Regions from separate parts of the Kitasatospora sp. NPDC001261 genome, predicted to be linked through region 4. Evidence: riboswitches for the same ligand, from Rfam matches in the RefSeq annotation. Region 4 holds a riboswitch; each other region holds the start of a gene.
The links. A riboswitch is a leader RNA that binds a small molecule or an ion and turns the genes downstream of it on or off. The one in region 4 is predicted to bind cyclic di-AMP.

Region 1 (7,591 bases), on a different contig from region 4:
GTGCGCCTCCTCCTCGCCGCTCACCACCTCGGGCTCGACGCCCAGGATGTCGCGCACGCCCTTGACGTACTCGTCGCTGTTCTCGGCGTCCCGGGAGGCGCTGGTGGCGACGAAGCGGACCCGCTCGGGGCCGACCCCGAAGCCGGAGATGATCTCCTGGTACTCCCGGCAGGCCGCGAAGGTGCGGGCCAGCGCGTCCGGGTGCAGCCGGCCGGTCCGGTCCACGCCCTGGCCCAGCCGGTTGACGATCATCCGGCGGTCCAGGTCGGTGATCGCCCCGGTCTCCGGGTCGAGGTCGGCGACCAGCAGGCGGATCGAGTTGGTGCCGCAGTCGATCGCGGCCACCCGGGTCGCGCTCACTCGGACTCCCGCTCCGCCGCGGCGTCCTCGGCGGCCCGCTTCTTCGCGGCGCGCTCGGCGGCCTTCTGCTGCTTGGCGGCGATCACGGCCTCGTGGTCCTGCTCCTTGGCGCGGTTGCGGGCGACCCGCTCGCCGGCTGCCTCGACCTCGGCCGGGGAGACGCACGGGCCCTTGGCCCACCAGTCCTCCAGCATGCCGATCGCCTCGTCTCCGAGCGGGTTGACGCCCTCGCCGGCCGCCAGCGAGTGGCCGACCAGCACGTGCAGGCACTTCACCCGGTCCGGCATGCCGCCGGCGCTCGGGAAGCCCTCCAGCACCTCGATCGCGTCGCGCCGGGCGATGTAGTCCTCGTGCGCCTTCTGGTAGGCGGCGGCCAGCTCCGGGTCCTCGGCGAGCCGGGCGCTCTGGTCCTTCATCACGCCCTCCGCCTCCAGGGTGCCGATCAGCGAGGCGGCCTTGGGGCAGGTCAGGTAGTAGAGCGTGGGGAACGGCGTGCCGTCCGGCAGCCGGGGAGCCGTCTCCACGACGTCCGGGTTGCCGCAGGGGCAGCGGTGCGCCACGCCGCGCAGGCCGCGCGGCACCCGGCCGAGCTGGGCGGCGATGGCCGCGACGTCGGCGTCGGAGACGGTGGGGTGGTTCTCAGTGGTCATGGGGGGAGGTGTCTCCAACGGGGGACGGTGGGAGGGGAAGGGGGGTGGCGGGGGCCGCCGCGGCGGTGTCGGCGGCGTCCACCGAGTCCCAGATGCTGGCATACCAGGGCTTGGCGGCCTTCGCCTGGCCGGCGGCGCCGCCGGGCGCCGCGTTCGGCCCGGAGGCGGCCCCGCCCGCGGACGAGGAGGTCCTGGCGGAGGCCTGACCGGCCGGGTCCACCGCGATGTACGGGGTCTCCCCCGGCACCGCGTAGTGCAGCCGGGCGCGGGCCTGCGCCTTGACGTACTCCGGGTCCTGCCAGCGGGCCTTCTCCCGGCGCAGCTGCTCGACCTGCTGGCGCGCGTGGTCGGCCTTCGCCCGCTGGGCGGAGATCTCGGCGCGCTGGGAGATGAACTGCCGCGTCGGGTAGGCGAGGATCGCCACCAGCGAGCAGAGCACCAGGACGAGGACGGTCGCCCGGCTCGTGAACCGGGGCCGGGCCGCCAAGCCCGGGATCCTCCAGCCAGCCATCTCCCGTATCCCCTCCTGGTCGCGACGGTGCCCCGCCGTCCACCCTACGGGGTGAACGGCGGGGCACCGGTCAGGCGTGCGCTACCGGGAGCGCTCAGCCCTCGTGGCGGAAGCGCGGGAAGGCGCCGCGGCCGGCGTACTCGGCGGCGTCGTCGAGGATCTCCTCGATGCGCAGCAGCTGGTTGTACTTGGCGACGCGCTCGGAACGGGCCGGGGCACCGGTCTTGATCTGGCCGCAGTTGGTGGCGACGGCCAGGTCGGCGATGGTGACGTCCTCGGTCTCGCCGGAGCGGTGCGACATCATGCAGCGGTAGCCGTTGCGCTGGGCCAGCTCGACGGCGTCCAGGGTCTCGGTCAGCGAACCGATCTGGTTCACCTTCACCAGCAGCGCGTTGGCGGTGCCGGTCTCGATGCCGCGGGCCAGACGGGCCGGGTTGGTGACGAACAGGTCGTCGCCGACCAGCTGGACCTTGTCGCCCAGCTTGTCGGTCATGGCCTTCCAGCCGGCCCAGTCCGACTCGTCCAGCGGGTCCTCGATGGAGACCAGCGGGTAGGCGGCGACCAGCTCGGCGTAGTACTCGATGAGCTCGGCGGCGGTGAGGTCCTTGCCCTCGAACCGGTAGGCGCCGTCCTCGTAGAACTCGGAGGAGGCGACGTCCAGGGCCAGCGCGACGTCACGGCCGGGCACGTAGCCGGCCTTCTCGATGGCCTCGACGATGAGGTCCAGGGCCTCGCGGTTGGAGTCCAGGTTCGGGGCGAAGCCGCCCTCGTCGCCCAGACCGGTGGACAGGCCGCGCTCCTTCAGCACGCCCTTGAGCGTGTGGTAGACCTCGACGCCCCAGCGGACGGCCTCGGAGAAGGACTCCGCGCCGATCGGGGCGATCATGAACTCCTGGATGTCGACGTTGGAGTCCGCGTGCGACCCGCCGTTGAGGATGTTCATCATCGGGACCGGCAGGACGTGCGCGTTCGGGCCGCCCAGGTAGCGGAACAGCGGCAGGTCGCTGGCCTCGGAGGCGGCGTGCGCGACGGCCAGCGAGACGCCCAGGATGGCGTTGGCGCCGAGCGAGGACTTGTCCGGGGTGGCGTCCAGGTCCAGCATGGCCTGGTCGATCAGGCGCTGCTCGGTGGCGTCGTAGCCGACCAGCTCCGGGCCGATCTGCTCGATGACGGCCAGGACGGCCTTCTCGACGCCCTTGCCGAAGTAGCGGTTCTTGTCGCCGTCGCGCAGCTCCAGCGCCTCGAAGGCACCGGTGGAGGCACCCGACGGGACAGCGGCACGACCCGTGCTGCCGTCGTCGAGGCCGACCTCGACCTCGACCGTGGGGTTGCCGCGGGAGTCGAGGATCTCACGGGCTACGACGACATCGATGGACGGCACGAGGCATCTCCTTGCGAGAGCAGGGTCCGGTCTGACGGTGGTGCTGCCAGCAGGACGATTGCGGAGTCGTTACGACCAGAGCCTAACCGCCCGGGCTGCCGTGGCCGCGTCGGCCTCGGTCCCGTCTCACCGTGTGGCCCTGCTACCCACCGGTAGTTCACCTGCTTGTCCCAGCTTGTCCCACCGGAGCGGGCGAATGCGGACGAAGGGGACCGGTAGGACCGGCCCCCTTCGGACGGCGGGGTGGAGCGGCGTCGACGCCGAGCGCTCCGGCGCGGCGGCGGGCGCCCCCGGCGGGCACCCCGGCCTCGGGGTGCTGCCGGCGTCGGGCGGGGCGGCTCAGCCGAGGTGCAGCACCTGGCCGGGCATGATCAGGTTCGGGTCGCCGCCGACGGTGGAGTGGTTCTGCTCGTACAGCGCGCTCCAGCCGCCGGACACGCCCTGGGCGGCGGCGATGGTCGACAGGGTGTCACCGGCACGGACGGTGTAGTCGTGGCCGGCGGCCTGCGGGGCCTGCTGCGCGGCGCGCGGGGCGTACTGCGGCTGGGCGGCGGCCTGGCCGGCGTACTGCTGGTAGACGCTCTGGTGGCTGGTCCAGTACCAGCCGCCGTTGTTCTGGTACCAGTACACCTTGGCGTCGGCGTCCCAGCCGGCCTTGCCGGAGAAGCCCGGGGTCTGCGGCTGCGCCTGCTGCTGCGGGGCGACCTGCTGGACCGGCTGCGCGGCGGGCTTCTGGGCCGGCTTCTGGGCGGCGGGCTTCTGCGCGACCGGCTTCTCGGCCGGCTTGGCGGCGGGCTTCGGGGCCTGCTGCTTGGGGGCGGACTGCGGCTTGGCGTCCGAGGAGGTGTCGACCGAGGCCGGGGCACCGCCCTTGGTCAGACCGGCCTTCTGGGAGCAGACCGGCCAGGCGCCCGGACCCTGCGAGGCCAGCACCTTCTCGGCGACCGAGATCTGCTGGGCCTTGCTGGCCTGGTTGGCCTGCGCCGCGTAGGCGGTGCCGCCGTACGCCTTCCAGGTGCTGGACGTGAACTGGAGGCCGCCGTAGAAGCCGTTGCCGGTGTTGATGCTCCAGTTGCCGCCGCTCTCGCACTGGGCGACGGAGTCCCAGGTGGAGGCCGGGGCGGCGGAGGCGCCGGTGGCGGTGAGGAGCGGCATCGCGAGTCCGACGCCGGCCACACCGGCGACGGCGATGGCCTTCTCGGCCTGGGTGCGACGACGGTGACGGCCAGTTCCAACGAACAGCATGAAGAGGTCCCTCTCCGTACGCCTGCGAGGTGAGCTGTCGGGTTCGGACCGGGAGGTGGCCCGGCCGCCGTACGCGGAAACGATTCCGCTCGGGCGGCTTCACCCCAAGCCGTGGGGAGACGGCAACAAACCTGGTTCCCCCGCCCCTGCCCAGGGTTCTGGTCGGTTTCCCGTGACGCGGCGGGCAGGATTCGGCGTTCCGCGTACGAGGTCCGCAGCTGCGAACTCCAGGGAGAGTAGACAGATCATCAGACCAATCACAAGCTCATATCACCGATATCACACAACAATTACGGCCCGTGTCCGATCGCCTACCAACAGCGGCGTTATGTCCGGATTGATGGGTGTTCACACCCCCGTCGGCGGGCAATCGGCGACCTCCCGTCAGCGTGATCTCAGCAGGTCGGAGGCGTCGAAGAGGCATCCGGAACGGGGTGCAGAGGGGCGTGCGGGGAACGGCTCTCCGGACTGAATTCCACCGGGAGTTCGCGCAGGCCACGCATGATCAGACCACCCCGCCAGCGCAGATTCTCCGGGCTTTCCGCGAGCCGCAGATCGGGCAGCCGGGAAAGCAGCGTGGCCAGCGCGGCACGCCCTTCGAGCCGCGCCAGCGGAGCGCCGATGCAGTAGTGGATGCCGTGCCCGAAGCCCAGGTGGGGGTTGTCCTTCCGGGCCAGGTCCAGGGTGTTCTCCGCCGCGAACCGGGCCGGGTCGCGGTCCGCCGCGGCCAGCACCACCAGCACCGGGTCGCCGACCGGGATGTCCACCCCGCCGATGGTCAGCGGACGGGTCGCGAACCGCCAGGTCGCCAGCTCCACCGGCCCGTCGTAGCGCAGGAGTTCCTCGATCCCGGTCTCCAGCAGCGCGCTCTCCCCGCGCACCACCGACTCCTGCAGCAGCCGGCGCTGCTCCGGATTGCGCAGCAGCGCGTAGGTGCCGTTGCCGATCAGGTTCACGGTGGTCTCGAAACCCGCGAACAGGAGGATGAAGGCCATCGCCGCGGCCTCGTTCTCGGTCAGGTGCTCACCGTGGTCGCCGGCCCGGATCAGGCCCGAGATCAGGTCGTCCCCGAGGTCCGCCCGCTTGCGGTGGATCAGCTCCAGCAGGTACGCCCGCATCCGCTTCACCGCCCGCCCCACGCCGCCGCGTTGGCCCCCGCCGTGGCGGATCATCATCCCGGCCCAGTCGCGGAAGTCGTCCTGGTCCTCGGCCGGCACCCCGAGCATGTCGCAGATCGCGTAGATGGGGAGCGGGAACGCGAACTCGTGGATCAGGTCCGCCGAACCGCGCTGCGCGAAGCCGTCGATCAACCGGTCGGTGAGCTGCTGCACCCGCGGCTCGAACTCGGCCACCCGGCGCGGGGTGAACGCCTTCGACACCAGCCGGCGCAACCGGGTGTGGTCCGGCGGGTCGATGTTCAGCAGGTGGGTCATCAGGTCCGCCTGCCGCTCCCCCGGGATGCCCACCCGGCCGGTGCGGTGCGCCTGCCCGCTGTGGTGCGCCGGGTTCTTCGACAGCCGGCTGTCCGCGAGCGCCTGCCGGGCGTCCGCGTACCTGGTCACCAGCCAGGCCTCCACCCCGCTCGGCAGGGTGGTGCGGTGCACCGGGGAGTGCTCGCGCAACCAGGCGTAGGCGGGGTACGGGTCGGCGGCGAACTCCCAGGTGAACAGCTGCGGGGCGGGGGCGTCGGACGACGGGGCGGCGGGCCGGGCGGGGACGGGCTGAGCTGGCATGGACCGACCGTATCCGGTGCGACGGGCGCGCCCTCCCTCCGGCGGGGCGCCGCTTCCCCGCCACTCCTCCGCCGCGCTTCCGCGACCGGACGCGTCGGGCGTGCCAACACTCCGTGGCCGGTCCGTGGCCGGTCCGTGGACAGCTCTTGGCCGACTCTTGGCCGCGGGGCGGGCGTGAGCCTGGTCACCTGAGGGGTAATCCCTGTTGCGGAGGGTCAGGACGTGCCTACGATCCTCCGCAGTACGCGTGGGCGCCGGTGCGGTGTCGCCCACAGGGAGGAGCAGACCATGCGGGTCAGCGGGTCAGTCGTCGTCATCGCGGTCCTCGACGGCGGGTCGGGCGCGGGCCTCGCCCGCCGGTTCGCCGCCGCCGGCACCGCCGGAATGCTCATCGCCGACCAGTACGCCGGCATCGCCGAGGACCTCGCCGCCGAACTCGACCGGCCGGGCTGCCCCGTCGTCGGCGTCTGCGGCGACATCCGCCGCCCCAGCGACGTCGCCGCCCTCGTGGACACCGCCGAGAAGCACCTCGGGCCGATCGACCTGTTCGCCGTGGCCGGCCCCGACGGCGAGCGGATCATCTCGCTGGCGGACCTGCCCGACCACCTCGACCTGGAACGGCTCGCCGAACTCGTCCTCCTCGTCGGCGAGGCCATCGGCGAACTCGTCCCGCCGCAGCGGCGCCCCGAGCGCACCGCCACGGCGGCCTGAGCGCCTACTCCCCGACCGGACCGAGGCCCTCGGCCGCGCGCACCGCGTCCCGGTAACCGCGCGCGGCCGACCGCAGCGCGGCGTCCACGTCCACCCCCGCGTCGTGCGCCCGCTGCACCACCGCGAGCAGCAGCCGGCCCGCCGAATCGGCCGTCAGCTCGGCCGGCAGCCCGTACGCCTCGTCCGGCACCCCCGTGAAACCCGCCCGGCGCACCCGCGACACCAGCTTCGCCGCGTACGCCAGCGAGGGCAGCCCGGCCGGCACGCCATCCAGCACCGACTCGCGGTCCGCCTTCTCGGCCGCCTTCAGCTGCTCCCAGTTCGCCTCCGCCTCCGTGGCGCCCTCGACCTCGACGTTCCCGAACACGTGCGGGTGCCGGTACATCAGCTTCTCGACGATGTCCCCGGCCACGTCGTCGACGGTGAACGGCTCCGTCGGGTGGTCCTCGGCGATCCGGGAGTGGAAGAACACCTGGAACAGGACGTCGCCCAGCTCCTCGCGCAGCGTCTCCCGGTCCCCCGCCTCGATCGCCTCGACCAGCTCGTACGCCTCCTCGACCAGGTACTTCACCAGGCTCTCGTGCGTCTGCTCGGCGTCCCAGGGGCAACCGCCCGGGGAGCGCAGCCGGTCCATCACCGTCACCAGGTCCAGCAGCCGCGACCCCGGCAGGTCGTACGAGCCGGGCAGCACCTCGATCTCCGGCACCTCGCCGGCGTGCTCCACCGCCAGCCGCGCCAGCGCGTCGGTCAGCCCCGGGTCCCCGTCCGGGCTGCCCAGCCACACCGTCGGCCCGGCCCCCGCGGGCTGCCCCGTCAGCAGCCGCGCCAACGCGGGCGCCGACCCGGCCGGCACCGCCTCCACGACCACCCCGGCCTGCCGCACCGCCGCCACCTGCGGATGCCCCTCGTCCCCCACCAGCACCCGCCCCGCCGACCGCAACGCCTCCCACGCCGGCCACGCCAGCAGGCCGGGAGCCACCCGGTGGGTGGTGGTCAGCAG
Region 2 (7,591 bases), on a different contig from region 4:
CAGCGCAGCGCCGGGCTGATCGGCCTGATCACGCCGGAGCTCAGCAACCCGATCTTCCCGGCGCTGGCCCAGGTGATCGAGCAGGTGCTCAGCCGGCACGGCTACACCCCGGTGCTGTGCACCCAGACGCCGGGCGGGTCCACCGAGGACGAACTGGTGGACATGCTGGTGGACCGGGGCGTGGCGGGCATCGTCTTCGTCTCCGGCCTGCACGCCGACACCACCGCCGACCACGACCGCTACGCCCGGCTGGCCGGGCGCGGGGTGCCGTTCGTGCTGATCAACGGCTACAGCGAGAAGATCGACGCGCCGTTCATCTCGCCGGACGACCGCGCCGCGATGTGGATGGCCGTCCAGCACCTGGCCGAACTCGGGCACGAGCGGATCGGGCTGGCCGTCGGTCAGCGCCGGTACGTACCGGTGCTGCGGAAGATCGAGGGCTTCACGGCGGCGATGCGCGAGGTGCTCGGGCTCGGCCGGGAGGAGGCCGAGAACCTCGTCCACCACACGCTGTTCAGCGTGGAGGGCGGGCACGCGGCGGCCGGCGCGCTGCTCGACAAGGGCTGCACGGCGATCGTCTGCGGGAGCGACATGATGGCGCTCGGGGCGATCCGGGCGGTGCGGCAGCGCGGGCTGTCGGTGCCGCAGGACGTGTCGGTGGTCGGCTTCGACGACTCTCCGCTGATCGCCTTCACCGAGCCGCCGTTGACCACGATCCGCCAGCCGGTCGAGGCGATGGCCACGGCGGCGGTGGACGCGCTGCTGGAGGAGGTCGGCGGGAACGCCGCCCAGCGCGGCGAGTTCATGTTCCAGCCGGAGCTGGTGATGCGCGGGTCCACCGGGGCCTGCGCGCGCTGAACCCCGGCCGCCACGGCCGTCGGACGGGCCCCGGAGGGCGATCGCTCTCCGGGGCCCGTCGGCGTGCGCGCGGTCGGCCGTCGCGGGTCGTGGCAGGCCGTGCCGGACCGTGGCGGGCCGTGGGGTGGGTCAGCCCTCCTGGGCGGTAGGGCGGTCGGCGGTCAGGCGGTGCCCGTCGGCGGCCTCGCCGGTACGGGTCTCGGTGCGGCGGCCGCGGGCCAGGTAGTCGCGCAGGACCAGTTCGACGGCGTCCTGGGGGCTCTTGGTGCCGGAAAGCATCATCGCGTCGATCGCGAGGTTCGCGTCGAGGGTGACGGTGACCTGGGCCATGTGACTCCTCCTCGGGTGCAGAGCAGCAGCATGCCCGCTGGGGCGGCGATCCACCACGGAACGGGGCGGAACCGCGGTCGGGAACGGTCGGGCACGCCGGGGCCCCGGGAACGCCGGAACCCCCGGGGAGGAGCGACCAGACTCTCCCCGGGGGTGGTGGGCGGTCAGCGTTCGGACGACGGCCGACAGCTGACGGATAACAGCTGACAGATGTTGAAATCTGTCAGCTGTTATCTGTTACCCGTCAGCTGTTACCGGAGGTCCGTCAGCCGTGGACCGTGGACCGCGCGCCGTCCTCAGACCCGGCCGGCGAAGTCCGGGGCCCAGTTGGCGATGCTCTGCTCGCGGACGCCCGAGCTCGGGTTGGCGGCCTCGACGTACTTGCCGTTGCCGATGTAGATCGCGACGTGGTAGACGCCGGAGTCCTTGCCGTTGTTGGACCAGAACAGCAGGTCGCCCGCCTGGAGGCTGTCCAGCGAGACGTGGGTGCTGGCGGCGGCCTGGTCGGCGGCGACGCGCGGGACGGAGACGCCCGCGGCGCGCAGCGCGGCCTGGGTCAGGCCGGAGCAGTCCCAGCCGCCGTTGCCGGTGCCGCCGTAGACGTACGCCTGACCGACCTTCGACTCGGCGAAGGAGACCGCCGCGGCCATGCTGCCGGTCACGGCCGGCGCCTGGGTCTGGGTCTGGGTCTGCGTCTGGGCCTGGGGCTGCGGAGCGGGCTTGGTGGCGGGCTTCGCGGCCGGCTTGGTGGACGGCTTGGCGGCCGGGGCCTCGGGCTGCGCGGTCGGCTGGGCGTTCACGGCACCGCCGTTCGCGGACTGGCCGGACTTCTGCGAGCGGTCGAACCAGGTGAAGTCCGAGCCGGACGTGCCGGCGGAGGACTGGCCGGCCCGGGCCTGGCCGTTGCCGCCGAAGGACAGCTGCTGGCCCGGGTAGATGATGTCCGGACCCTCGGTCAGGGTGCCGCGGTTGAGGTCGTACAGCCGCTGCCAGCCGCCCTGCACCTTGTGCTGGTCGGCGATCGCGGACAGCCAGTCGCCCTCGACGACGGTGTAGTCGCCGCCCTGGGCCTGCTGCTGGCGCTTCTGCACCCAGTCGCTCCGGTTGCCGGAGGCGGCGGAGTCGGTGGAGGCCTGCGCGTCGCCCTGGGCGGGCGCGGCGGGCTTCGCGGCGGGGGTCTGCGGCTGCGCGGGCTTGGCGCTGGGCTTCGCGGCCGGAGCGGCCGGAGCGGCCGGCTTGGCGCTCTGGGCGGGCGCGGCGGGCTTGGCGGCGGTCGAACCCGCCGAGGTGTCAACGGCGGCCGCGGCGCCGCCCTTGGTGAGCCCGGCCTGGACCGAGCAGACCGGCCAGGCGCCGGGGCCCTGCGAGGCGAGGACCTTCTCGGCGACGGCGATCTGCTGGTCCTTGGTGGCCAGGTCGGCGCGGGCCGCGTAGGCCGTGCCGCCGAAGGCGGACCAGGTGCTGGAGGTGAACTGGAGGCCGCCGTAGAAGCCGTTGCCGGTGTTGATGCTCCAGTTGCCGCCGCTCTCGCACTGGGCGACCTTGTCCCAGGTGGCGACGGAGGCGGCCGAGGCGGTGCCGGTGGTGAGGCAGGGGACGGTGAGGCCGACGCCCGCGACGCCGAGGGCGGCGATCACGCGACGGGTACGGCCGGACAGACGGGTGCCGTTGGTGGGCAGCATGAAGACGTGGTCCTCTCCCACGCCTGCGAGGTGAGCTGTCGGATTCGGGCTGGAGTTGCCCGGCCGTGCGGTGAGCACGGCTTCACCCCTAGCCCTGGACCGTTCCGGAGAGCGGTCCGGGGCGACTTACCTGTGGGTCCCCCGCTCCTGCCGTGGTGCGTTTTCGCGCTTCCAGGACATCCGACGGCAGGACTCGGCGTTGCGGATGACCGGGTTCGTGTGGTCACGAACGGGGAGCACGTTAATCAGACTTAAGTTCAAACTGCAAACCACTGTGATGTGCATCACGGTTTAGTGGAAACTGCCAAAATTGCCACTCACCATGATCGTAAATGATCGTTTTCAGGCAATGCTGTTGTGGAAGCCGACAACTGGCTCCGCCTCAGGAGTGGCGTGACGGTGCGTCGAATCGCGGAGTGGCACACTCCGGCGGGTGGGGGAGCGGCCGCGATCGGAGCATGTGAATCCACGCTCCCTATTTCCTTTCAAATAGCGCCAGAACGGACATTCCCCTTCATTGCCGGGTGACTCCCGTACGGGACGGACGGGGTGGGGGGAAGTACGCGGAAGGGCCCGGAACGCGATCCGTTCCGGGCCCTTCGGTGCGCGCGAACCCGCGCGCGGTGTCCTTATCGTCCGCCAGGCCCCTCGGCGGCCGCGTGGGCGCCACGGGAGCCCTCCACGACCCCCTCGGCCTCGGCGGCGGCCGCCGCCTCCGCCTCGGCCCGTGCCAGGTCCTCCGGGGACGGCGTGGGCAGCGCGGCCAGGTAGGTGGAGGCGATCAGCTGGCCGACCGACGGGTAGGCGCCCAGCGGCGCGGCCGACGGGCAGCCGGTCTCCTCGGCGGCGGTGGCGAGCAGCTCGGAGTCCGCCTCCGGGCCGATCACCAGCGGGGCCAGCGCCGGGCGCTGCGAGCCGGTGTCCTTGAGGTGGTTGACGGCCGCGGCCACCGAGCCGGGCACGTCGAGCGCGGCGGCGACGACCGGCACGGCCAGCCGGGCGGCCAGCAGCACGCCGGTGATGCCGGCCGCGGCGGCCGCGTCCTCGCCGCCGACGGTGGTCAGCACCACGCCGTCCGCGGCGGTCGCGATGGCGAACAGTCGGGCGCGGTCGGCCCGGGCCAGCCCGGCCTCGGAGAGCCGGACGTGCACGGCCTCGGCCAGCAGCGGGTGCGGGCCCAGCGGGTCGGTGACGGGCGCGCCGTACTCGGCGGCGAGCGCGTGAAGCCCGGTCAGGAAGGTGTGCGGGCCGGGCACCAGCGGCACCAGGACGGGCATCGGCCGCCCGGCCTCGGCGGCCAGGGCCAGCAGCTCGGCCACGGTGCGGTCCTCGCCGCTCGCGCCCGCCGCACCGTCACCGGGGAGGTAGCCGACGGCCGTCTGGACGCCGTTCTGCTCGGTGCGGACGATCGAGAGCAGCTCCTCGACGACCGAGCGGGACTCGGGCCCGGCGGTCGCGGGCACGGCGAGCACCAGGGCCGGGGCGCCGGCCGGGATCTCGGGGCGCTCGGGACGACGGTGGCGCCCCCGCGCACGGGAGCCTGGAGTACGGACGGGCAGTGGCGCGCCCGGAATGGCTGCGGTGCTCATGCCGGAGATCGTAGGACATCGGCCCGTCCGGCTTGCAGTCGGCTGCCGTACGGGTTTCGCGTGCTCGCGGTACGGACCCGGTGCGTCTCCGGCGCCGGTCCGGGCGCTTTGCCTACAATCCGGACATTCTTCGCCCAACCCCCGCGTGGTGGCCGGTGCTTGTCCCGACGCGATCCGAGGGGGCGGGCGTTGCACCCGGCGCGCGTGAGATGTCTCACAGCATGAGCCCGGCTTGACGGAGGGTCACGGGCGGGCGACTCCCGGCATTCGAAGATCAACATTCAGCGGGGAGGTGCTCACGGCCGGTTATCGCGGGCTCGACGATTCATCGGCTATGTCCGTTTACGTACCGTCAGGGGAAGGGCCCGTGAAGAGTTCGCGGCTGCGGGTAAAAGGCCTCGTGCACCTGCAATGTCCCGTGCTGATGCACGTGCACTGCGGCTATCATCACGTCAAGTGAGGCGTTGTGCCGGACCGGTACGGGGCCGGTCCGTTCGTTTCGGCGGTGCCGGGGGCGCCGCGCTGGACGACAACTCCGGAGCTCTTCGGGAGATTTCTATGCACGACTCGCAGGACACGCACGGCTCGTACGACACCTACAACGGGATGGCCGCCGCCGATCTCCAGGGGGTGGTCTGGCAGAAGAGCCGGCACAGCAACTCCCAGGGCAACTGCGTCGAGTTCGCGGCCCTGCCGGGCGGCGATGTGGCGATGCGCAACTCGCGGTTCCCGGACGGCCCCGCACTCATCTACACCCGGGCCGAGATCTCCGCCCTGCTGCTGGGGGCGAAGGACGGGGAGTTCGACCACCTGGCGGTCTGACCGGCCGCCGTGCTCCATCATCGGGGGGCCGTCGTGGGTGCCGACACCACGACGGCCTTTGTCTTTGTCTCCTCCGGATGTCTTCGCTCCGGAGGCCTCTCCCGGATCCGTCCGGCCGCCCGGCCCGCCCGGCCGCGCTGAGCCGCTCGCGGTTCCGTGGTGCCGGAGGCTCTCGACGGGGCCTGCTGGAAGCGCCCGGGGTGCGGTCCTCCCGGGGTGTCCGTCGACCGGCCGCGCGCCGTCCGGCGCGGGGTCCGTCCCGAAGGCAGGGCTCCTCCGGAGCGCAGGGCCTGTCCCGGGGTCAGGGCTCGTCCGGAACGCCGGGCCCGCTCGGAGCACGGGGCTCGCTGGGAGCACAGGACCCGCTCGGAGCGCGGGGCCCGTCCTAGGCCGAGCGCCGATGCCGTCCGCCGGCGTCGACGGGACCGTCGAGCGGTGAGCGGCCGCCGAGCCCGGGGTGTCCGTCCAGCGGGGAACCGCCGACCGACTCGGCCTCGAACATCGCCCAGACCACCTTGCCGCTGCCCAGCGGGTGCCAGCCCCAGGAGCGGCTGAACGACTCCACCAGGTGCAGCCCGCGGCCCGATTCGGCGACGAAGTCGGCCTCCCGGGCGACCGGGCCGGTGCTGCTCGGATCGCTCACCGCGCAGACCACCTGGGGTGCGCGGTGCACCAGGCTTATTCGGATCGGCAGCCGGCCGTCCGCGGTCGGCTTCATGGGAAAGTCGTACTCGCCCAGGGCGCCGCCCGACGGGTCGGGCCGTGCGCCGATCGCATGCCGGAGCGCGTTGGTCACGAGTTCCGAGGCCACCAGCGCGACGTCGTCGAACAGTTCCGTCAGGCCCCAGAGCTGGAGCGTGCTCCGAGCGAAGTCCCGCGCGGTTCTGACGGCTTCGAAGCGAGGAGCGAGCGTACAGGTGACCACATGGGGGTCAACCGCCAAAGCCGTACCGGTGCTCATGAAGAGCTCCTCCCATAAGGGGGCGGACACGGCTGGACCCGCCGGGGTCATGCCGGTCACCTCCGACTCGCTCGGCCGCTCGGCCGCCCCCTCGACCAGGCGCGCGCGCACTCGAACGCCCGATGACGCGGGGGACGCCGTCGGGTCGGTGCACGGAGTCGCGCGTGGGGTCGACGCGGAGCCCGCGGGATTGCCAGGGATGTGCAGGTGCACGTGCACCATGGTGGTGTGCGCTCACTGCAGATGCAAGAGTCGATTCACGTGCAGTCGCACTATTGGCATATGCAAGCGCCGAATGCACGTGCATCCTGGTGCGTGGAGTGCAGAACTGATAGGAACATCCGTCAGTATCGGCACCGTGAGCGCTCAACTGATGGCAGACTGTGCGCTGTTTGCCCTAGGTGGAGGTTTCGACCGCATGACCACAGTTCAGCCGGGCGGCGGCTCGATGGTCCGCCGGATCCTCCTCGGCTCGCAGCTGCGCCGCCTGCGTGAGGCGCGCGGCATCACCCGCGAGGACGCGGGCTACGCGATCCGGGCCTCCGAGTCCAAGATCAGCCGCATGGAACTCGGCCGCGTCAGCTTCAAGGAGCGCGACGTCGCCGACCTGCTCAGCCTGTACGGCGTGGACGACGGCATCGAGCGGGAAGCCCTGCTCGGCCTCGTCCGCGAGGCCAACAAGTCCGGCTGGTGGCACAGCTTCAACGACGTGCTGCCGGGCTGGTTCCAGACCTACGTCGGCCTGGAGGAGGCCGCCCAGCTCATCCGCACCTACGAGGTGCAGTTCATCCCCGGACTGCTGCAGTCCGAGGAGTACGCACGGGCGGTTTTCGGCCAGAGTCGGCCGGTCATCAGCGAGGAGGAGGTCGAACGGCGGGTCAGCCTCCGGCTGCGCCGTCAGAAACTGCTGACCGAGGGGGCCAGCCCGCGCCTGTGGGCGGTCATCGACGAGGCCGCGCTGCGCCGGCCGGTCGGCGGGCCCCAGGTGATGCGCGGTCAGGTGCAGTACCTGATCGACGTCGCCGAGCAGGCCAACGTGGTGATCCAGGTCATGCCGTTCCGGTTCGGCGCGCACGCGGGCGAGTCCGGGGCGTTCACGATCCTGCGCTTCCCGGAGCAGGACCTCGCGGACGTGGTCTACCTGGAGCAGCTCACCAGCGCGCTCTACCTGGACAAGCGCGACGACGTCGACGCCTACATCCAGGTCATGGAGCGGCTCTGCGTGGACAGTCTCACGCCGGAGCGCACGATAGACCTGCTCGCCTCGATCCTGAAGGAACGCTGAGCCGCTGCCGTCCGGGGCCTGTGAGATCCCTCCCTCGCGAGGCCCCCGGCAGTCGGTCCGCCAG
Region 3 (7,591 bases), on a different contig from region 4:
CGCGCTCTCCGGTCTGGCCCTGGAGCAGCGCGGCGTGCGCCGGATCGCCGCCCCGCACCTGGCCGAGCTGAACGCCGCCACCGGCCAGACCGTGCACCTGGCCGCGTACGAGGGCGGCGAGGTGGTCTACATCGACAAGTTCGACTCCCGCCACCCGGTGCGGATGTACTCCCGGATCGGCCTGCGCGCCGCCCTGCACAGCGCCGCCGTCTCCAAGGTGCTGCTGGCCGACCTGCCGCTGCCGGAGCGGCGCCGGGTGGTGGCCGGGATCGACTTCGTCCGGCACACCGAGCGCACCCTGACCACCCCCGAGGCGCTGCTCGCCGAGCTGGAGAGGGTCGCCGCCCAGGGCTGGGCGCAGGACCACGCCGAGCACGAGTCCTTCATCAACTGCGTGGCCGCGCCCGTCCGGGACGCCAGCGGGCGGGTGGTCGCCGCCGCCTCGATCTCCGTCCCGGACGTCGTCCTGCCGTACGAGCAGGTGCTGGACCTGCTCCCGCAGCTGCTCGCCACCACCCGCGCCGTCTCGGCCGACTGCGGCCGCCCCGACCACAACTGACGAACCGTCACACAACGTAAGGAACCCGATGTCCGCCGAGCACCCCCAGACCTTCGAGAAGACCGAGATCCGCACCGACGGCGCCCCCGCCCCCGCCTGGATGTTCTCCCAGGGCGTCCGCAAGGGCCCGTTCCTCCAGGTCTCCGGCCAGGGCCCGCAGGACCCGGCCACCGGCGAGTACCTGCACCACGGCGACGTGAAGGCGCAGACCCGCCGCACCCTGGAGAACGTCAAGGCCATCGTCGAGGCCGGCGGCGCCACCATCGAGGACGTGGTGATGTTCCGCGTCTACCTCACCAAGCGCGCCGACTTCCCGCTGATGAACGAGGTCTACGCCGAGTTCATCGACGAGAACATCAAGCCCGGCGGCGTGAAGCCGTGCCGCACCACCGTCTTCGTCGAGCTGCCGCAGGAGCCGATGCTGGTCGAGATCGACGCCCAGGCCGTCATCGGCTGACCCGGCCCCGCCCGACGGAAGGGCCCGGACGCCACCCGCGCGTCCGGGCCCTTCCGCCTGCCCGGGCCCGCCCGCTCGCCCCACCGCCTGCTTGCCACACCGCCTGCTTGCCACACCCCCAGCCGCACATTAGGTTAGGCTCACCTAACCAACTGGAGGTCCGTCCATGAGCCTGCCCACCGGCGACACCGAGGTCCCCGAGCCCAGCACCGCCGACCGGATCCACAGCCTGCTCAGCACGACCTCCTCGCTCACCGTCCGCGCCCTGGGCGAGCGCCACCACCTGGACACCCCGGTCTCCGTGCACGGCTCCCGGCTGCGGCTGCGCGCCGCCCTGGACGACCCGCTGACCACGGCCGCCGTCGGCGCCGCCGAGGGCCTCGCCGTCGTCCTCGACGTCACCGACATCGCCCCCGTCGCCGTCCGCGACCGCGTCCGCGCCCGCCTCACCCTGGCCGGCCGACTGCGACCGGCCCACCTCACCGACGACGGCCTCGGCGTGCACCTGCGGGTGGACGTCGCCCACGCCGTCCTCGCCACCCCGTACGCCACCGGCGCGATCACCGCCGCCGACCTCGCCCTGGCCACCCCCGACCCGCTGGCCCGGTACGAGGCCATGCTGCTCACCCACCTCGCCGACGACCACGCCGAGGCGCTCGACGTCCTCACCCGGCTGCTCGACCCGGCCGTGCTCGCCCACGCCCCGGAGGTCCGCCCGCTCGCCCTGGACCGCCACGGCCTGGTGCTGCGCCTGGACCACTCGCACGGCCACCGCGACGTCCGCCTGGTCTTCCCCGAACCCGCCCGGGACACCGACGACTTCGGCCACCGGATGCACGAGCTGCTGGCCGCCGCCCAGTACGGCCTGCCGGTCCACCGGCGCTGAACCCGGGCCCGCCCGGCGCGAACGCCCGGGCCCGCCGGCCACCGCGGCCCCGGCCCGGTCACCGCTCGACCGCGTCCTCCAGCACCACCCGCCCGATCCGCGCGTACAGCCCGGGCCGCCACCGGCGCACCGCGAGCGCCAGCCCGATCCCGCCCGCGAACACCCCGATCACCAGGTACGGGATCAGCCGGAACAGCAGCGTGTGCGCCGCCTCCCCCGCCGCGGTGTCCCGGTTGAGCACCAGCAGCACCACCACCCCGGCCATCGCCACCCCGCCCGCCAGCGGCGCGGCCAGCGTCCGGAACCAGTGCGCCGTCTCCGGGTGCCGTCCGCGCACGTGGAAGTACCCGACCACGGCGAAGGAGCAGAGCGTCTGCACGACCAGGATCGCCATCGTCCCGAGCAGCGCCAGCAGCGTGTACAGGTGCGCGTACGGGTCCATGCCGGCCGCCAGGAACCCCGCCACCAGCCCCACCGCGATGACCGACTGCGTCACCGAGGCGACGTGCGGCGAGCCGTGCCGCGGATGGGTGCGGCCGAGCGCCGGGTGCAGCAGCCCCTCCCGCCCGATCGCGTACAGGTACCGGGCCGCGCACTGGTGGAAGGCCATCGCGCAGGCGAACGAGCCGGTGACGACCAGCCATTGGAAGACCTTCACCGCCCAGGCCCCCAGGTGCGCGGCGAGCTGGTCGAAGAACAGGCTGTTGCCGTCCTTGCCCGGCACCGCGCCGCCCGCCACCGCGACCGCCCGCTCGACCCCGTTGCCGGACACGATCATCCAGGACACGAACACGTAGAGCAGCCCGACCCCGATCACGGAGATCAGCGTGGCCCGCGGCACCACCCGCTTCGGGTCGCGGGACTCCTCGCCGTACATCGCGGTGGACTCGAAGCCCACCCAGGACCAGAACGCGAAGAACAGTCCGAGCCCGGCCGCCGAGGTGCCCGAACTCCCCACCCCCTTCAGCGCGTTCAGCGGGTTCAGGGTCCCGGCCGCGAGCCCGTCCGGCCCGCCGCCGGAGAGCAGCACCGCCAGTGAGACCGCCGACAGGACGCCGATCTCCAGCACCAGCGCGACCCCGAGCACCCTGGCCGTCAGATGCAGGTCGAACCAGCCCATCACCCCGATCACCGCCGCCCCGAACAGCGCGTACCAGCCCCAGCCGACGTCCACCCCCAGCTGCGAACGGACCAGCCCGCGCAGCGAGTACGCGAAGAAGCCGAGGGCCGCGGCCTCGGTGACGACGTACGCGAGCACCGCGAGCAGCCCCGAGGCCATCCCCGCCACCCGCCCCAGCCCGTGCGAGACGTAGCCGTAGAACGCGCCGGCCGCGGTGATGTGCCGGGCCATCGCCACGTAGCCGACCGAGAACACCGTCAGCACCACGGTCGCCACGATGTACGCGGCGGGCGCGCCCGCGCCGTTGCCCTGACCGACGATGATCGGCAGGTTGCCGGTCATCGCGGTGATCGGGGCGGCGGTGGCGAGCGCCATGAACACCACGCCGACCAGGCCGACCGAGTCCGCCTTCAGCCGGTCGACCCCGCCCGCCCCGGGCCGCTCCCGCCCGGCCGTCTCCCCCGCCACGCCCCCGCTGCGGACCGCCATCCGGCCTCCTCGCCTCCCGGCCCGCCCGACCGCCGGACCGGCCGGGCGCTGACCGTCCGCCAGCATGGCGCCCGCAGGCGCCCGGAGATCCCGGCGAACCCCCTGCGGGACACCGGAGTTGACGCTTCGTTCGATCGATCGAACACCCCGGGCGGGCCCGGGAACGAAAGCGGCCGGCCCGGCCGCACGAGGAGGTCCTCATGCGGCCGGGCCGGCCTGGGCGTGTCCCGCGCCCATGTCCGCCGTGCGGCGATCACCCGGTCGAGCGGTCACCCGACATGACCATCCCGGGCGATCGGTTCGCCCGCAGCGGCGGTGGTTCCTGGTACCCCGGAGCTCTCGGGGTCAGAGCGCGACGCCGTGCGCGCGCAGGTAGGCGACCGGGTTGATGTCCGAGCCGTACTCCGAGCCGTTGCGGATCTCGAAGTGCAGGTGCGGGCCGGTCACGTTGCCGGTGGCGCCGGAGAGGCCGATCTGCTGGCCGGCGGTGACGGTCTGACCGATCCTCACGCCGATCGAGGAGAGGTGCGCGTACTCGGCGTAGTGGCCGTCGGCGAGCCTGATCTCGACCTCGTTGCCGTAGGCGCCGCCGTTGCCGGCCTTGACCACGACACCATTGGCGACGGCGCGCAGCGGGGTGCCGGTGGAGGCGACGAAGTCCTGGCCGGTGTGGTGGCCGGAGGCCCACATCGAACCGGCCACGCCGTAGGCGGTGCCGAGCCGCGGGCTCGCCAGCGGGGCGACGAAGCCGGAGGTGGCGGCGGCGACCGGAGTGGCGGTCACGGCCTGGGCCGGAACGGCGACCTGGAGCTGGGTCTCGAGCTGCGCGGACGGCTTGGCGGCCTCGGTCTGCACCTGGACCTGGGCCTGCGGCTTGGCGGCCTGGGTCGCCGGAGCGGACGGCTTGGCGGGCTTGGCCGGAGCGGCGGGCTTCGCCGGGGCGGCGTCGGCGGCCGGAGCGGCGGCGTGGCCGGACAGCGCGAGCTGCTGGCCCGGGAAGATCAGGTTCGGGTTGGCGCCGACGACCGAGCGGTTCTGCTCGTACAGCGCGTGCCAGCCGCCCTCGACGTTCCTGGCGTCGGCGATCTTGGACAGGGTGTCACCGCTGACGACGCGGTAGCTCTCCTGCGCGGCCTGGGCGGCCGGAGCGGCGGCCTTCGCGGCCTGCTTGGCCTCGGTGGAGGCGGCGGCCGGAGCGGCCGGGGTGTGGGCCTGGGCGCTCATCGCGGTGACGAGCGGGAGGGCGAAGGACACACCGGTGACGGCGGTGGCGATGCCGATGCGGGCGGCGCGGGGCAGGGCGATACGACGAGCCTGTGCAGGCATGGAATTTTCCTCTCCGACGCCTGCGAGGTGAGCTGTCGGGTTCGGGCTGGAGTTGCCCGGCCGCTTGCGCGGCTTCACCCCAAGCCGGTCCTGGACGCCCGCGCCCTGAGGCGCGAACTCCGGTCCGGCGACTTACCTGTGGGTCCCCCGCTCCTGCCGTACAGAGTTCGTTTCGAACCACCGGGCAGCGGCAGGACTCGGCGTTCCACCCGGCGGATCCGTCCGGACTGGCCGGGCGGTCGCTGAACTAAAACCCATCCGTTCGGGTGAAGCAATGTCGATCTCTTGAAACGGCAACGATCCCCCCTGTCCCAGTGACCCTCCGCAGGCCCGAGCCCACGGTGCGTACACAACCCATTCACCCCCCGCCACTGATCCACGACCCTGCGCCGAGATCGGCCACGCCGCGCACCCGTCCGCTCACGCACCGCCAGCCGCCAACACACCCACCGGTGACCCTTGTCACGTGCGCCTCGGCAGCGCAGGATTCGCCCGTGGCCACCTCCGAGGCCGGCACCCTGCGCCTGGGCACCGCGCAGGGTCGCTGGGTACTAATGGCGACGGTGCTCGGCTCCAGCATGGCGATGCTGGACGGCACCGTGGTGAACGTCGCGCTGCCCCGGATCGGCGCCGACCTCGGCGCCTCCCTCGCGTCCCTGCAATGGACCCTGAACGCCTATCTGCTCACCCTGGCGGGCCTGATCCTGCTCGGCGGCGCGCTCGGCGACCGCTACGGGCGGCGCAAGGTCTTCCTGATCGGCGTGGTCTGGTTCGCCGTCGCCTCCGCGGCCTGCGCCGCCGCGCCGAGCATCCATGTGCTGATCGCCGCCCGCGCCGTCCAGGGCATCGGCGGGGCGCTGCTCACCCCCGGCTCGCTCGCCATGCTCCAAGCCGTCTTCCACCCTGACGACCGCTCGGCGGCGGTCGGGCTCTGGTCCGGCCTCGGCGGGGTGTCGGCGGCGGTCGGCCCCTTCCTCGGCGGCTGGCTGGTGGACGGCCCCGGCTGGCGCTGGATCTTCCTGCTGAACCTGCCGCTCGCCGCCGCCGTGATCGCGGTCACCACCCGGTCGGTGCCGGAGAGCCGGGACGAGGGCGCCTCCGGCCGCTTCGACGTCCTCGGCGCCGTGCTCGCCGCCCTCGCCCTCGGCGCGATCACCTACGCGCTGACGGCGGCCGGCGAGGGCCTGTCCCCCGCCGTCTGGGTCAGCGGGGTGCTCGGAGTGGCGCTCGGCGTCGCCTTCGTGGCGGTCGAGCGCCGCGCGCCCGATCCGATGCTGCCGCTCGGACTGTTCTCCTCCCGGCTGTTCACCGCCGTGAACCTGGTCACCCTGTGCGTGTACGCGGCGTTCAGCGGCGTCTTCTTCCTGCTGGTGGTGCAGCTCCAGATCGTGTCCGGCTTCTCGCCACTGGTCTCGGGCTTCGCGCTGGTGCCGATCACCGTGCTGATGCTGCTGCTGTCCGCGCGCGCCGGGCGGCTCGGCAAGCGGATCGGCCCGCGCATCCCGCTGACCGTCGGCCCCCTGCTGTGCGCCGCCGGGGTGCTGCTGATGCTGCGCGTCGGCCCGGACTCCTCCTACTGGGTGGACGTGCTGCCCTCCGTCACGGTGATGGGCTGCGGCATGACGCTGCTGGTCGCACCGCTGACGGCGACCGTGCTGGCCGCCGTCGAGGTCCGGCACGCGGGCATCGCCAGCGGGGTCAACAACGCCGCCGCCCGCGCGGCCGGCCTGCTCGCGGTCGCCGCCCTCCCGGCGCTGGCCGGGCTGAGCGGCGACGCCTACCGGGTGCCCTCCTCGGTCGACTCCGCCTTCCACACCGCGATGCTGATCTGCGCGGGCCTGCTGGCCGCCGGCGGGCTGATCGCCCTCGCGACCGTACGGGGCAACGTGCTCGCCGCCGACGACCAGCAGGTGGCCGAACCGAACTGCGACTGGCCGTGCGGCACCACCACCCCGCCGCTGGACCCGGGCCACGTCCCCGCGACGCGCGAGGGCCCCGCCACCGGTCCGGCGGCGGGGCCCTCGGCTCAGGGCTGACGAGACGTCAGAGGATGTCGCCGGGCGCGTACTTGGCGGCCTCCGGGTAGGCGGCCGCGACGGCCTCTACCTGGCGGACCACCTCGGCGACCTGGGCACCGGCCGCGCCGGTGAAGGACAGCCGGTCGGCGAGCAGCGCGTCCAGCGCGGCCCGGTCCAGCGGGATCCGCTCGTCGGCGGCCAGCCGGTCCAGCAGCTCGTTCTCCCGGGCGCCCGCGCGCATCGCCAGCGCGGAGGCGACGGCGTGCTCCTTGATGACCTCGTGCCCGGTCTCCCGGCCGACGCCCGCGCGCACCGCGCCCATCAGCACCTTGGTGGTGGCGAGGAACGGCAGGTAGCGGTCCAGCTCGGCCTCGATCACGGCGGGGAAGGCGCCGAACTCGTCGAGGACGGTCAGGAAGGTCTCCAGCAGGCCGTCGAAGGCGAAGAACGCGTCCGGCAGCGCGACCCGGCGCACCACCGAGCAGGAGACGTCGCCCTCGTTCCACTGGTCGCCGGCCAGCTCGCCGGTCATCGAGGCGTAGCCGCGCAGGATGACGGCCAGGCCGTTGACGCGCTCGCAGGAGCGGGTGTTCATCTTGTGGGGCATCGCGGAGGAGCCGACCTGGCCCTCCTTGAAGCCCTCCGTGACCAGCTCGTGGCCGGCCATCAGGCGGATGGTCTTGGCCAGGCTGGACGGCGCGGCGGCCAGCTGGACGAGGGCGGTGAGCACCTCGAA
Region 4 (7,591 bases):
CCTTCAGCGCCGCCACCTGCTCCAGCCAGAGCCGGGTGAACTCCGCCAGGCCGACGCCCAGTTCGCGGCGCATCAGCCGGTCGGTGCGGCGCTCCCGGTCCTCGCCCTGCCCGTCGGCCGCGCCGATCGCCCGGTAGAAGGCGACCAGCCGCTGCGGCCCGTGGGTGCGGCCGATCAGCTCGCAGGCCAGCCAGGACTGCTCGTAGGCCTGGGCGATGCCGGTGGCCCCGGCGGCGAAGTCCCGGTCGGCGGGCAGCGCGGCGGGCAGCTTCCCGGCGGCCACGTCCCGGGCCAGCTCGGGCGCGATCTGCTGCGGGCCGCGGCCCGAGTCCCGGTACGCCGTCCAGTCGGCGACGCCCTCGGAGAGCCACAGCGGGGTCCAGGCCCGGGTGTCGGCCCTGGTCGCGACGTGGGTGGCCTCGTGGGTGACCACCACCTGGCGGCCGAAGCCGCTGAGCCGCCCGTACGCCTCCGGGTTGACCAGCACCCGGTCCGCCGGGGTGTGCCAGGGCGCGCCGGGGGCGGCCACGGTGACCGCCGCCATGCCCGTCCAGCCGGCCGGGTCACCCTCCAGCAGCCGGGCGAACTGCTCCTCGGTGGCCGGCCGCTCCAGCAGCAGCCGCTCCGGCCAGGCACCGCCCCAGACCTCGGTGACGGCGGGCACCGCCCGGTCCCCCACCGCGACCAGCTCGGCCTGGTCGGGTCCCGCGGCCGGCCCGACCACCAGGCAGTGGGCGCCCGGCGAGGACCGGAGCGGCCCGAAGTCCCACGGCGCGGGCGGCCCGGACGCGCTCTCCTCGCGCTCGACCCGCCAGCCGTCCCCGGCCCGTACCAGCCCGATCCGGCGCGGGTACACCACCGGGTGCTCGTCGTAACCGGCGATCCGCACCGCCAGGTCGGCGGCGGCGGTCACCCGCTCCCCGCCGGCGGCGCCGAGCACCAGGTTGCGGTACCCGGCCTCGGCCACCGGCAGCCCGGCCCAGGGCGGGGCCGAGCGCGCCCGCTCCGCCAGCGCGGCGGCCACCTCGGCGCGCCGGTCCACCGGCCGCGCCGCGGGCGCCGGCGGGGCGGCCGACGGCAGCGACAGCTGGGCCAGCCCGCCGGCCGCGAGCAGCAGCGCGCCCCGCCGGGACAGCACGCGGCGGGGGCGACGTATGGCGGCGGGTCCGGCGGGGCCGGACGGCGGGGCGCTCAGAGCCGGACCACCCCGGAGACCGGCATGGCGGTGACGCTCTCGTAGCGGACCCTGGCGCCCGGGCGTGGGGCGTGCACGATCACGCCGCCGCCGGCGTACATGCCGACGTGGTGCATGTCCCGGTAGAAGATCACCAGGTCTCCCGGTCGCGCTTCGGACAGGCTGATCCGCTGCCCGGCGTACGCCTGGGCCTGCGAGGTGCGCGGCAGGGTCACTCCGGCCTGCCGCCAGCTGTAGTACATCAGACCGGAGCAGTCGAACGCGTGCGGGCCGGTGGCCCCGTAGACGTACGGGGAGCCGATCATCCGCACCGCGGCGGCCAGCGCGGCCGCCCCGCGCTCGGAGGCGGGCGGGGCGGTGCCGAGGTCCAGCCGGTCGGTGCCCCGGGTGGCGCGCTGCTCGGCGTCCCGGGCGTCCTGGACCGCCAGCCGGGCCCGCTCGACGGCGCCCAGGCCGTTCAGCAGCTTCTGCGCCCCGGCCAGCCGCTGCTGGACCTGCTGCTTGCTGTCGGCGAGCGAACGCCGGGTCCGGTCCAGCTCGGCGAGCTTGTCGGCCGCCTCGGTACGGCGCTGGTCGAGCCGGCGCTGGCGGGTGATCAGCTCGTGCAGGGTCTCCTGCTGGCGCACGGCGGCCTGGCCCTGGGTGCGGGCGCGGGCCAGGTAGCCCTCCGGGTCGGGCGAGAGGATGAGCTGGGCGGTCTGGGTCATCCCGCCGCCGCGGTACTCGGCCCCGGCCACCATCGCCAGGTCGCCGCGCAGCCCGTTGAGCTGGTCCTGGGCGAGGGCGATCTCGCCCTGGAGGATCGTGGTCTCGCCCTGGAGCCGCCGCTGGGCCTCCTGCGCGGCGTTGAACCTCTCGGACGCCTGCTCGGCCTCGTCGTACAGCTGCTCGACCTGCGTCTTGACGTCCTGACGGTCGCCCGGGTCGGGGCTGGCGGGGGCCGCCTGGGCGCTGCCTCCGGTGGCCGCGCCCAACGCGGTGGCGGCGGCCGCGGTCAGCACCAGCGCCCGGGTGAGCAGTTGGGAACGGCGGTGCACGGGCATGGCGGCAGCGGCTCCAATCCTGCGGCGCGGCCCCCGCCGCCGCACCGGGACGGGCGGCCGTCGAGCGGGAGTCCGGTGGCAGACGTTAGCGAGTCCGGGCAAGCGAGTCCAAACCCCTCCCAACCCGAATATTCACTCACCAATCGGACATCAGATCGAGCCGCCGGAAAAGCCGCAGGCCCGGCCTCCCCTGGGGGAGACCGGGCCTGGAGACGTCCGAGCGGGGATCAGACCCGCACGATGCCGGTCAGCGGCATGTTGGTGACCGCCTCGTAGCGCACCGACGCGCCCGGCTTGGGGGCGTGCAGCACCTGGCCGTTGCCGGCGTAGATGCCGACGTGGTGGGCGTCGGTGTAGAAGATCAGCAGGTCGCCGGGCTGGGCCTTGGAGAGGTCCGTCCCGAGCCGGGTGCCGGCCGAGGCCTGCGCCTGCGAGGTGCGCGGCAGCGACACGCCGGCCTGGTTGTACGCCCAGACCATCAGACCGGAGCAGTCGAAGGAGCCCGGGCCGGTGGCGCCCCAGACGTACGGGCTGCCGATCTTGGAGGCGGCGGCGGACAGCGCGGCGGCACCGCGCGAACTGCCGGGGGCCACGTTCACCGGAGCGGTGGTCGTGGGGGCCGAGAGGCTGCCGCGGCTGTTGTCGCGGGAGGCGCGGTCGGCCTGCTGCTGCTGGGCCTGGGCGGCGTCGGCCTTGACCTTGGCCTCGGCGGCGGCCTTCTCCTCGGCCTGGCGCAGCGCCTGGCGGTCCTGCTCGGTCAGCGTGTTGAGCAGGTCCTGGGCCGCCTTCAGCTTGCCCTGGACCTCGTCCTTGGAGGCCTTCAGCTGCTGGGTGGTCGACTCCAGCTCGGCGAGCTTGCCCTGGGCCTCGTTGCGGTCCTGGTCGAGCTTGCGCTGCTGCTCCTGGAGCTCCTTCAGCTGACCCTTCTGGGTGCTGCCGGCCTGGTTCAGCGCGTCGGCCTGGCTGAGGAAGCTGTCCGGGCTGGAGGAGAACATCAGCTGGACGGTGGGGGATATCCCCCCGTTGCGGTACTGCTCGCCGGCGATCTCGGCGAGGCCGCCCTGGAGCTCGGTGACCTGGGCCTGCTGACGGGCCACCTGGTCCTGCAGGCCGGAGACCTGCTTCTCCAGGTCCTGCTGCTTGGCCTGGGCGGCGTTGTAGTTCTCGGTCGCGACCTCGGCCTGCTCGTTGAGCTGGTCGACCTGCCCCTTGACCTGTTCCTTGGTCGGCTGCGGGTCCGCGTGGGCACCCTGCGCGGAGAGGACGACGGCTGCGGCGGCGACGCCGGTCAGGATCGAGACCCGGGCGCGGCCGGCGGGCTTGGGACGACGATGGGACGCCACGAAGGCGGACTCCTTCTTCCTACGGCCGCCTACCGGGTGAGCTGACGGGTTCGGGCCGGAAGCATGCCCTACGACGCCTCACGGCCGTTCCACCGGCCGACCTGGCGCCGATTCACCCCGGAGGAACGTGGTTCCCCGGCTCCGCTCCGCAGCGCCCCCTACCACTGGGCTCCCCTGTCGGACAGTCGCTTCGACCTGTCCCGCTGCCTTGCGAACTCGACGGTAACCACCGCCGCCACCCTGGCTGGGCGATCGACAGTGCGGTGGTTCGGAGCATGACCCTAGTAACTGAACCGTGATCGGTTCAAATCCTTGTCAGAAAAAAGACAGAAGATTACCCAAGTTCCTTTGTGAAAATGACCGATGGTGACCATTGACGCACACAAGGCTGATCGGTTCTCACCATGTGGTCGTCGAGGGGCCGGAAACCCGAAACGCCACCCCGGACGGGGGTGGCGCTTTTCACAGGCCCCCGCGGGAGCCCCTCGGGCGTGTCGGTCCGTCAGACCCGGCGGATGGTGTTGATCGACATCGCGTCGGCCTTCATCACCTTCACCACGTCACCGGTGTGCGGCGCGTGGACCACCATGCCGTTGCCGATGTACATCCCGACGTGGTGCATGTCGGGGCCGTAGATCACCAGGTCGCCCGGCTGGGCCTGGTCCAGCGAGGGGATCCGGGTGCCGTAGTGGCCCTGCTCCTGCGAGGTGCGCGGCAGCGAGACGCCCGCCTGCCCGTACGCCCAGACCATCAGGCCCGAGCAGTCGAAGGTGGTCGACCCGGTGGCGCCCCACACGTACGGCGAGCCCTGCTTGCTCATCGCCTTGGCCAGCGCCGTGGCCGCGTAGCCGCTGGCTGGCGGCAGGCTGCCGAGGTCGACCCGGTCGCTGCCGCGCGAGGCGCGGTCGTCCTGCGCCTGCTGGGCCCGCAGCGCCGCGCGGTCGGCGGAGCTCAGCGAGTTCAGCAGGTCCTGGGCGGCCTTCAGCTTGGTGTTGACGTCCGACTTGGCCTGGTTCAGGTCCTTGGTGGTGGTGTCCAGCGAGGCGAGCACGGCGGCCGCCTCGGTCTTCTCCTGGTCCAGCCGGCGCTGCTGGTCCAGCAGCCCCTTGAGCGCCTCGGCCTGACTGGTGCTGGCCTGCTGGACGGTGGAGGCCTTGTCCAGGTAGCCGGACGGGTCCGAGGAGAGCATCAGCTGGACGGACGGGTCGATGCCGCCGCTGCGGTACTGCTCGCCCGCCACCTCGGCGAGGCCGCCCTGGAGCTGGGTCATCTGCTCCTGGCCGCGGGCCACCTGGTCCTGCAGCTGGTCGGCCTGCTTGCGCAGCTGGTCGGCCCGCTCCTTGGCGCCGTTGTACTTCTCGGCCGCCTGCTCCTGCTCCTCCTGGAGCTGGTCGATCTGCGCCTTGACGTCCGTCTTGTTCGGCTGCGGCGCGGCGTGCGCGGCCACCTGGGCGGAGAGGGCGACCGCGGTCGCAGCGGCCGCGGTGAGCACGGAGATCCGTGCGCGGCTCGGCTGCTTGGGACGGCGGTGGGAGGCCAAGGGACCGGCTCCTTCTTCCAACGGGCTCACCTGATGGGATGAGATTCCGGAAAATAGGTTTGACGCCAGACCCTAGTGAAGATCTATCCGTTTTGCCACTCCCCCGAAGGCGTGAACTCCGGTCCCCACACTGACTTCACCGGACTCGCACAATGCTCCGAAACAGGCCCTGACCAGGCATCATGCGAACCTCCCCGGGTTCAGGGCCGGGCCAGCCGGTTCAGCAGCAGCACCGACGCCACGGGGCGCGCGCCCGCCTTCCGCACGCCCTCCGCGACCTCCCGGTCGGTGGACACCACCACCACCGGACGGCCCTGCGGCTCGGCCCGCACCAGACGGCGGATCAGCTCGTCGGCCGTCTCCCCGGTCCGGCTGAACCGCACCCGGACCCCGCGCGGTGGCGCCATGATCACCGGGACGTCCAGGTCCTGCCCGTCGAACACGCAGGTGACCTCCGCCTGGGTCCGCTGGGCCAGCATCGCCAGCCCGCCCAGCAGCCGGATCCGCTGCTGCTCCAGCGGCAGCGTCGGATAACCGGTCTTGGTCACGTTGTAGCCGTCCACCACCAGGTGCACCTGGGGGATCGCCAGCAGCTGGTCCAGCAGCGCCGGATCGTCCTCGGCCAGCCCGCGCCGGGCCACGTCGTGCGGCGAGGCCGCCCCCGGCACCACCGCCTCCACCAGGTCCGCCGGGCGGATCTGGGCGACCGGCAGCGCCAGCTCCCGCTGGAGCCCCTGGGCCGACTGCAGCACGGTGTCCAGCAGCAGCCGCAGCCGCATGTCCTCGACGCTGCGCCCCTCGCGGGCCGAACGGCGGCCCTGCTCGGCCGCGTTCTCCAGCTCCAGGACCCGGTGCCGGAGCCGGCGCGCCTCGCTCTCGGCCGCGCCGCGCTCGGCCGCGGCCTGCGCCTTCAGCACGTCCAGCTCGCCGGCCACCCGGCGGGTCTCGGCCTGCGCCCGGCGGGTGTCGCTCTCCAGCGACCGCACCCTCTTGCGCAGCGACTCGGCCTCCCTGCGGACGCCGTCGGACTCGGCCCGCTGCCGGTCCGCGTCCGCCCGCGCGGAGGCCCGCACCTCGGCCAGCTCGGCCTGCAGCTTCTCCACCAGCCGGACCGCCTCCGCGGCCGCGTCCTCGGCACCGGCCCGCTCGGCCTCCTCGCCGGCCTCGGCCACCAGCCGGCTCCAGCCCGTCGAACGCACCAGGTAGGCGGCGGCCGCGACGTCCATCGGATCGGCCGCGCTCGGGACGGTGCCCGACTCCAGCGCCTTCACCAGGTCCGGCTGCCCGAGACGCAGCCGCTCCGCTATCCGCACCCGGAAGGCCGGCTCCGCCTCCAGCGCCGCCGCCAGCGCGGTGGCCGCGTACTTGGCCCGCCGCGCCGGGGTGAACTTGACGTACTGACGCAGGCTCTGCGGGAGCTCGGCCGGCGGCACCCCGCCGAGCGCGTCCGAGGCCAGGCCGACCACCCGACGGCGCACGCCCTCGGGCAGCGGCCGGTCGAGCTTCTCGACGGCGCGCTCCGCCGCGGACCCGGAGGCGCCGTCCGCCGCCCCGGCAGCCTCGGCCGGGGCCTCGGCCGCAGCGGGCTGAAGCCCCTGGGCTGCGCCGGGCTCCTTCGCTGCGTCCACCACGTCCTCGGCTCCGATCCTGGTCCAGCGGGGCACGGCCGCGGCCGCCCCCCGTCGGCACGCTCCGTGCGTCCTGTTCTGTATTGTCCCGTGCGGCGCGGGCGGGTGCGCCGCGCACCCACCCCGCCGCCGCGGCGGGGATCAGCCCTGGTCGGCGGGGGCCTGCGTCTCCTCGGCGCCCGGACGGGCCACCAGCTCGACCTGGTCCACGGCGTTGCACCAGCGGCAGCGCACCGACTCGACGGTCTCGCTCAGCACCTCGGTCTCCTCGACCTTGGACTCGCCGGCCAGGTCGAAGTGCAGGAACTCGGTCACCCGCGCGGTGCGGGTCACGTCGAAGCGGGTGAGGTTGCCGCACAGGGTGCAGCGCCAGCGCGTCTCGGCGGTCAGAGCGGGGACGGTCATCGGGGGTCCTCTCGGGTGGTCCCTGGGTGGGGCAGGCGCTCCCCCCGGAGCCCCGGCGTCGGCGGCGGGAGGCGGGAATGCCCGCCCCAAGCCTATTGCCTGGGGCAACCGTCGCGACCACCGGTTGCCTGAACACCCGGGCTAGTCCACCTGCCGTAAACCGTCGTGTCACCTGCGGCGCCCGGAGGGATGCTTGGCCGCATGGCGCTCGCGGTCCCCGACCACACCGCCGCCCGGGGCGGCCGCCCGGCGGCGACCGCCCCCGTGGTCAGCTACGCCCTGATCGCCCTCAACACCCTGGTCTTCCTGCTCGGCCCGGCCGCGGGGCTCAACCCGCTGTACGGCACCGGCCAGGCCCGGGTCTGCGCGGAGCAGCGGTACGAGCAGCGCTGGGGCGCCGTCCCGGCCGAGGTGCTGGCCGGACGGCCGCTGACCGC

Region 1: linked by a shared signal. The riboswitch ahead of ACFY4B_RS17335 (transglycosylase family protein) and the one ahead of ACFY4B_RS00780 (NlpC/P60 family protein) in region 4 are both predicted to bind cyclic di-AMP.
Region 2: linked by a shared signal. The riboswitch ahead of ACFY4B_RS20770 (transglycosylase family protein) and the one ahead of ACFY4B_RS00780 (NlpC/P60 family protein) in region 4 are both predicted to bind cyclic di-AMP.
Region 3: linked by a shared signal. The riboswitch ahead of ACFY4B_RS39495 (peptidoglycan DD-metalloendopeptidase family protein) and the one ahead of ACFY4B_RS00780 (NlpC/P60 family protein) in region 4 are both predicted to bind cyclic di-AMP.

The regions. Positions count from the first base shown of each region.
Region 1 covers NZ_JBIAXP010000011.1:236,676-244,266, forward strand. Annotated here, with positions in the region: gene ACFY4B_RS17315 (exopolyphosphatase) at 1-360, opposite strand, end outside; gene ACFY4B_RS17320 (DUF501 domain-containing protein) at 357-1,028, opposite strand; gene ACFY4B_RS17325 (septum formation initiator family protein) at 1,000-1,521, opposite strand; gene eno (phosphopyruvate hydratase) at 1,616-2,902, opposite strand; gene ACFY4B_RS17335 (transglycosylase family protein) at 3,242-4,147, opposite strand; cyclic di-AMP (ydaO/yuaA leader) riboswitch at 4,153-4,321, opposite strand; gene ACFY4B_RS17340 (cytochrome P450) at 4,543-5,880, opposite strand; gene ACFY4B_RS17345 (SDR family NAD(P)-dependent oxidoreductase) at 6,169-6,591, shown strand; gene ACFY4B_RS17350 (MazG family protein) at 6,596-7,591, opposite strand, start outside.
Region 2 covers NZ_JBIAXP010000014.1:232,042-239,632, forward strand. Annotated here, with positions in the region: gene ACFY4B_RS20760 (LacI family DNA-binding transcriptional regulator) at 1-858, shown strand, start outside; gene ACFY4B_RS20765 (hypothetical protein) at 988-1,188, opposite strand; gene ACFY4B_RS20770 (transglycosylase family protein) at 1,485-2,891, opposite strand; cyclic di-AMP (ydaO/yuaA leader) riboswitch at 2,878-3,048, opposite strand; gene ACFY4B_RS20775 (hypothetical protein) at 3,500-4,459, opposite strand; gene ACFY4B_RS20780 (DUF397 domain-containing protein) at 5,018-5,281, shown strand; gene ACFY4B_RS20785 (ATP-binding protein) at 5,667-6,242, opposite strand; gene ACFY4B_RS20790 (helix-turn-helix transcriptional regulator) at 6,661-7,527, shown strand.
Region 3 covers NZ_JBIAXP010000043.1:32,105-39,695, forward strand. Annotated here, with positions in the region: gene ACFY4B_RS39475 (IclR family transcriptional regulator) at 1-559, shown strand, start outside; gene ACFY4B_RS39480 (RidA family protein) at 588-1,016, shown strand; gene ACFY4B_RS39485 (DUF2470 domain-containing protein) at 1,183-1,902, shown strand; gene ACFY4B_RS39490 (APC family permease) at 1,961-3,511, opposite strand; gene ACFY4B_RS39495 (peptidoglycan DD-metalloendopeptidase family protein) at 3,857-4,837, opposite strand; cyclic di-AMP (ydaO/yuaA leader) riboswitch at 4,840-5,040, opposite strand; gene ACFY4B_RS39500 (MFS transporter) at 5,392-6,873, shown strand; gene purB (adenylosuccinate lyase) at 6,881-7,591, opposite strand, start outside.
Region 4 covers NZ_JBIAXP010000001.1:164,931-172,521, forward strand. Annotated here, with positions in the region: gene ACFY4B_RS00770 (hypothetical protein) at 1-1,138, opposite strand, end outside; gene ACFY4B_RS00775 (C40 family peptidase) at 1,192-2,238, opposite strand; gene ACFY4B_RS00780 (NlpC/P60 family protein) at 2,466-3,581, opposite strand; cyclic di-AMP (ydaO/yuaA leader) riboswitch at 3,592-3,745, opposite strand; gene ACFY4B_RS00785 (C40 family peptidase) at 4,084-5,121, opposite strand; gene ACFY4B_RS00790 (NYN domain-containing protein) at 5,322-6,749, opposite strand; gene ACFY4B_RS00795 (hypothetical protein) at 6,891-7,154, opposite strand; gene ACFY4B_RS00800 (rhomboid family intramembrane serine protease) at 7,356-7,591, shown strand, end outside.